Regions from separate parts of the Mycolicibacterium alvei genome, predicted to be linked through region 2. Evidence: predicted binding sites of a transcription regulator. Region 2 holds the regulator's gene; the other holds the start of a gene.
What was found. Region 2 encodes LexA, which represses DNA repair genes until DNA is damaged. Its sites were predicted from a motif close to CGAACANNTGTTCG; they were not measured.

Region 1 (3,414 bases), 720 kb from region 2:
GCTCAGCGGAGAAGGTACGCACCGAGCGACGCAGTAGCTGAGCTTGGCTGCGTCCCATCTGGATAGCCTCGGCCGTACCGAGCCAGAACAGATCGTCCTCGCCGGAGCGGAGCAGTGTGCGGCCGTTCGACCCGTCATCGGTCAGCTCCAGGCCGCGGACCACCGCGACCGGGATCGCGGTGAGTTTGCCTTTCACCAGATCGGCCGCCGCGGCGATCTCGTCGGCCACTGCGACTTCGGTGACCAGTAGCTCGTTGCCGTGCCGATCGTGCGCGCCCGCGTATCCGTGCAACACCGTGAGCCCGGATGCACCGATCGCAAAATCGGCTTGGCCGTTTCGCCAGGCCCGGCCCATGGTGTCGGTGATCACGACACCGATGGAGATGCCGAGTCGCTCACCCAGGTCTTCCCGCAACGTCTGCGCGCTGCTATCGGGATCGGTTGGCAGCAGCGCCAACTCGTTCGATTCGACATTGGACCCGTCGACTCCGGCCGCGGCCTGGACCAGTCCGATGGCGTTCTCGGTGATCAGGGTCCGACCCTTACGTGCCAGTACCCGAACCGCCTCGCCGTCGATCAGTTTGCGCCGCAGGGCGTCCCGCTCGTCGGGATCGGAAGGAGCGGTGACGATGCGGCCTTCGCACTTGGAGACGATCTTGCTGGTGATGACCAGCACGTCCCCGTCACGCAACCATGGGGCCGCCTCGGCGAGGGCCGCGGCCAGATCATCTCCGGGCCGGAACTCGGGGAGCCCTGGTACGGGCAGGATCTCGACCCGGCCGGCCGATCCGTGCTCGGTGCGCACCCCGGTGGTCACAGTCGAACGCCTGCGAGATCAAGACCGGCCCGCACCATCTCGGCGGTCGTCGACGGGTCCGTCATCAGCAGTGGGACCGCACGCACCTGAACCCCCTCGATCTCGGCCTCATCGCCTTCGTGTACCAGCCAGCCGTCCAGGATCCCGGTGCCCGACCGGGCCCCGAAGTGCTGGCCGACGGCCTGTGAGGTGGAGTCCACCCCGATGATGGACAGGCACTCATCTGCCATGCCGCGCAACGGTTTTCCGTTGATGATGGGGGAGTAGCCGACGACCGGCGCCTTGGTCGAGCGCAGTGCGCCGCGGACTCCGGGGATCTGCAGGATCGGTCCGATGCTCACGACCGGATTTGACGGCGCCAGCAACACCACATCCGCCTCGGCGATCGCTTCGGCGACGCCCGGTGCGGCGGTTGCCTGTTCCGCGCCGACGAACGCAAAGCTGTGCGAGGGCACCTGCGCGCGGTAACGCACCCACCACTCCTGGAAGTGGATCGCGCGGCGGTCACCGTCGGCCGGGTCGGTGATCACCACGTGTGTCTCACTGCGGTCGTCGGTGACCGGCAGCAACCGCGCCCCCGGTGACCAACGCTTGCACAAAGCCTCGGTGACCTGCGACAGCGGGTAGCCGGCACGCAGCATCTGGGTACGGACCAGATGGGTGGCCAGGTCCCGGTCGCCCAGGCCGAACCAGTCGGGCTGTACGCCGTATGCGGCGAGTTCCTCCTTGGCGTGCCAGGTCTCATCGCGGTGGCCCCAACCACGTACGGGATCGATACCGCCGCCCAGCGTGTACATGCAGGTGTCGAGGTCCGGGCAGATCCGGACGCCGTGCATCCAGGCATCGTCGCCGACGTTCACGATCGCGGTGAGTTCGTGCTTGCTGTCGGCCTCCGCGAACTGGCCGAGGCCAAACAGGTGCTGCACTCCCAGCAAAAACCGGGCGCCTCCGACGCCGCCGACCAGAACGGTGATCCTCACAACGTCCGACCCTAGGCGTTGAGCGCGTCCGGATGGAAACGGCGTAGTCACGAGCAGGACACGCCGATGTCGCGACGCGCCGATTTGACATAACGAGATGGTATGAATTCGCGCTCTGGCGCTTGACCCCGGCAGCTAACACGTGTGTAATCACAGATGTGTCATTTCCCGGTTGGTGACCGATTCCGGTGTCGCGGACCGAGATTCGATCAACTGTTCGAATGGAGTGACCGCGCATCGCAAGGGTGGGACTCCACTTAGGATCTATGAGACCGAGTGAGGAGGCGGGGGAAAATGTCTTATGAGAGCGGCGATTTCGATCATGTGGTCCGATTTGACGATCGGCTACTCGGCTCGGTAGACAACGCACCGCACATCAACACGGGAACGACACCGATTGGGGTCGGACGCCCCCAACTGAGTCTGGTACCGGTGGGTTCGGTTCCCGAACACATTGATGTTGATCCGGAAGACGAAGACGACCAATGGCAGGAACGTGCGCTCTGCGCGCAGACCGACCCGGAGGCGTTCTTCCCGGAGAAGGGCGGGTCTACCCGCGAGGCCAAGCGCATCTGCCTGGGCTGCGAAGTCAAGGATGCCTGCTTGGAGTATGCGCTTGCGCACGACGAGCGTTTCGGTATCTGGGGAGGATTGTCCGAACGGGAGCGTCGCCGACTCAAACGCGGCATCATCTGACGCAACGTGTCAGTCGTCGTCGATCGTTGGGTCGATGACGGACGGTTCGACTCCCAGATAGGTGGCCACCTGGGCCACCAGGATTTCATGCAGCAGGTCAGCCAGCTCATCTGATCCTTTGACCCGGCGCTCGATGGGCTTGCGGAACAAGACAATTCGAGCCCGGGTCGCATTTCCTCTGACGTCTACCCCGGCAGGTATCAGCCGCGCCAACGCGATCGGGCCATCGGCGATCACCTCGGGTGGCCATTGCACACTGTCGGGATCTTTCGGGGACATCCGCGGTATCTCGTCGACGGCGACATCGAGATCTTTGATCCGCGACGCCCACCGCCGTTCGATCGGCTCATACGCTTCCAGCACCGCCATGTCGAACCGCTCGGCGCGGCTACGCCAGCCGGGAACCGAGCGCGGAAGTAGCGGTCCGCGCATATCGCGGCCGCGACGCGATCGCCATAGGTTGCGCTGGGCCACGGCGATGATCGTAACGGTTCGGGATCTGGACTCGACGGCTGCGCGTGTCCGGCGCCGGACAGCGATCGTCCGAAGTAATCTCTGTTGCGTGAATGTTCCCCGTCGCTGCTGCCGGCCCGGGTGCCCGCACTATGCCGTGGCGACGTTGACCTTCGTCTACTCCGACTCCACGGCGGTAGTCGGACCTCTGGCCACGGTGTCTGAACCCCACTCCTGGGACCTTTGTGTCGGCCACGCCGGCCGCATCACTGCGCCACGAGGCTGGGAGTTGGTGCGTCATGCCGGTCCGTTGCCCACCCATCCCGACGAGGACGATCTGGTGGCGCTGGCCGATGCGGTCCGGGAAGGCCAGCCCGGTGCGGTTCCCCGCGGCGGGGTGGTGGCCGGATTCTCCGATCCCTCCGCTGGTGTGGGTGCCAGCGCGGTGATGGCACCGCAGGCACGTCC
Region 2 (3,414 bases):
CTCCTTCGTCATACCGCCGGACAACTAGTTCGAGCGTCCTTGAGCGTACCCGCGATGCCCGCGGGAGACTCACCGCCGGGTCCAGTGGCATGTAGGGACTCACTCCGACGCCGGCCAGTGTGGCTGCCGGCCAGGACGATTCAGCAGGCATCGGGCTGCTCAGCCCACCGGCGCGAGCAGCGTCTGCCCGGGGTCGACTGCTGCGGATTCCAGTTGGTTGAGGTCACGGATCTGCTCGACGACCCGGGACACCGGGGCATCCGGGGCGACCCTGCGCGCCACCTGCTGCAGCGTCTCCCCCGATTTCACCTGGACCACCGCAAGCTCGGTCGGCTCCGGGCTCTCGATCCCCATCACCCCACCGAACTGGGCCACGAGGCCCAGCCACACCGTGATGCCGGCGGCGACCAGGGCCAGCAACACCGTGGTCACCGGCGTGATGGGCCGACTGCGATGGGATGCGCGCGACATCAGCACTCCGGTTCCGCGGTAGCGGACCGTGCCGGCAGCGGGGCGGTCCGGGGCCGGGCGTTGCACCCGGCGGACCGGCCTGGCCGCACCGCTACCGAAGGTGGCGCTGCCCTTCGCACCTACAGCACCGGCAGTGCCGGCACCGCCCCGAACCCTGGCGCGCTGCGGTGGCGACTGGGGCACGGCCCGAGCCGCGCGGGAACGGCTATCGGCGGGGATATCGATGATCGCCATCTGACTGCCTTTCGGTGGGACGGATTCGCTCTTGTGTTCGAATGTACTCGCTCAGGTGTTCGATTGATAGAACATGTGATCGAACTGTTGCCAAACGATAGAGCAGGGCACCGACGACTCCGGGGTCGCCGATCCCGCACCCGGGCCGGAAACACCCGTCGCGCACCCCACCACGCGGCCCCACCAGCAGACACGCCCACAACACGCGTCGAACACATGTTTGATTAATGTTCGATCAACGACTACATTCGGCCCCATGAGCGACGATCGCAGCAGGGACGGCAGCACCGACAGCCCGGCCGGATCGGACGGCGCCGGCCCACGCCGAACCGAAGGGCTCACCGACCGGCAACGCACCATTCTCGACGTGATCCGCGCGTCGGTGAGCAGTCGCGGCTACCCGCCGAGCATCCGCGAGATCGGCGATGCGGTCGGGTTGACCTCGACTTCGTCGGTCGCCCACCAGTTGCGCACCCTGGAACGCAAGGGCTACCTGCGTCGGGATCCCAACCGCCCGCGCGCGGTCGACGTACGTGTCGCCGACGATCCGTCGCCCACCGCTCTGGTGTCCACCGACGTGGCCGGTTCCGATGCGCTTCCCGAGCCGACCTTCGTGCCGGTGCTCGGGCGTATCGCCGCGGGCGGTCCCATCCTGGCCGAACAGGCCGTCGAGGACGTCTTCCCGCTACCGCGCGAACTGGTCGGCGAAGGGTCGCTGTTCCTGCTCAAGGTCGTCGGCGACTCGATGGTCGATGCCGCCATCTGCGACGGCGACTGGGTGGTCGTGCGCCAGCAGAGTGTGGCCGACAACGGAGACATCGTGGCAGCCATGATCGACGGCGAAGCCACGGTCAAGACGTTCAAGCGGACCCGCGGTCAGGTCTGGCTGATGCCGCACAACCCGGCATATGAGCCGATCCCCGGCAACGACGCCGCGGTGCTCGGCAAGGTTGTCACCGTGATCCGCAAGATCTGACCGTCCGGCGGGCCCGGTTGCACCGGATGGCGGCCCGGGCCCTACCGCTCAATCCGTGCGCACGAATCCGTTCGTACGGGCGAATTCCTCACTGGCAAACCAGATCTCGGCCACTGCATCGTCGTACTCACTGCTGTCGGGCGCCCAGTATCGGCCGGACTTGGTGTCCGCCTTGATCGGATAGCCCTCCGGCGCGCGGTTCGGGTCCTCCAACGGTAGGTGGATCGCGGTGGCACTGGGTATCTCGTCGAGTTCGATGGCGGCATGGCGCCCGCTGTGCGCCTCACTGCTGTAGGCCTCACCGCTGTAGGCCTCCGCCTCGGTGATGACGCGGGTGGGCGCGGTGTCCACGTTGTCCTGATCGCCCGGCACCAGTCCGCTCAGCGCCGCGAAAGCCCCGGCCTCGCGCATCCCGCCGACTGCACCGCCGAGCGACCGGGTGTCCGGCGGGTTCTCGTCTACGAGCTCCGCTTCGAAGTCATCGACGTCGTCGTCTTCGGCGACTTCCTCGAAGTCGGCGTCGATGGGCGTATCGAGGTCTTCGTCGTCGAATCCATCGTCCTCGAAATCGTCGTCTTCATCGTCATAGTCGGATTCGAAGTCGTCATAGTCGTCAAAGCCCTGCTCCGGGCCGGCCAGCCGCGAGGAATCCTCCGGCGGTTCCTCGTCCTCGCCCGGTGCCCCGTAGCCGCCGGCCGCTCCGTGCGGGGCGGCCCACTGACTGACCGGGATGGCGATGTCGGTGGGCTCGTCGTACGGAGATGCCGCACTCGTCGATTGCTCGCCGGGTTCGGCGAACCGCGTCGTCGCGACCTCGCCGCCATAGGCAGCGCTCGGCCCGTAGTCGTTCGCCACATCGGACCCGCGATCATCGCGATACTCGTCGCGGTCGTACCCACCCGATCCATACCGAGCATCGCCGTATCGGTCCTCGTCATAGGACGAAGCCTTGGGGCCGTCGGCGTAGTCGTCGTCGAACGGGTCATGGTCGAAGTCGTCATCGCCACCGGCGCGGCGACGGTGCCAGAGCGCAGCCCCCACGATCAGCCCGGCGAGCAGCACGACCGGGACCACCGCGATCAGCCACCACCAGCTCCAATGCCAGGAGAACGGCTTCTTGGTGTCCGTACCGGAGGGCTGCGGCGCCGTGGCCGGGGTCTGTCCGAGTCCAGGAACCTCCAGTCCACTCAGTTCGGAGGCGAGTTTCGACGGCTCGGTGGTGAACGCGTTGGAGTCGCGGTCCCACGAGATCGCTCCCCCGCTGAAGCGCTGGCTGATGACACTGCCGTCTTCGGTCTGGTCGGCCATGGGGGCGCCCAGTGCGCCCTTCGCGCCACCGAGCTTCTCCCAGGCCGCGTTCATCGCACCACGCACGATCACCGCGCCGTAGTCGGGAGTCCAGAAGATGACGGGGTTGTCGGCAGCCGCGAACGTGCTGATCCTGCTGTTGGGGCCCAGACCGCCCTCGGTTTCGCCGGCGGTCGGGAAGCCCAGATCACCTTCGGGACCACCGACGCTTTCGTACTTCTCGAGCAGCTGACCGGTGATGGCATTGGCTCCGGTGGCCGGGCTGTAGAAGATCGTGCCACCGGCGTACTTCTGGCCGAACCCGCCGTCGCCGATCGGATACTGGTCGCCGTCCTTGGCTCCCAGTGGTCCCATCGCGCCACCTGCCGCGCGACGCGCGGCGGCGATCGCCGAAGCGGGATCCGACGGTACGTCCAGGTCGGCAA

Region 1: the regulator LexA is predicted to act here: its motif matches at 2,004-2,017, upstream of cofD (2-phospho-L-lactate transferase).

Annotation. Positions count from the first base shown of each region.
Region 1 is NZ_AP022565.1:2,017,237-2,020,650, reverse strand. It holds gene G6N44_RS09650 (coenzyme F420-0:L-glutamate ligase) at 1-817, opposite strand, end outside; gene cofD (2-phospho-L-lactate transferase) at 814-1,797, opposite strand; gene G6N44_RS09640 (WhiB family transcriptional regulator) at 2,092-2,493, shown strand; gene G6N44_RS09635 (metallopeptidase family protein) at 2,503-2,925, opposite strand; gene G6N44_RS09630 (DUF3499 domain-containing protein) at 3,056-3,414, shown strand, end outside.
Region 2 is NZ_AP022565.1:1,300,887-1,304,300, forward strand. It holds gene G6N44_RS06165 (LysM peptidoglycan-binding domain-containing protein) at 160-705, opposite strand; gene lexA (transcriptional repressor LexA) at 962-1,681, shown strand; gene G6N44_RS06175 (LGFP repeat-containing protein) at 1,730-3,414, opposite strand, start outside.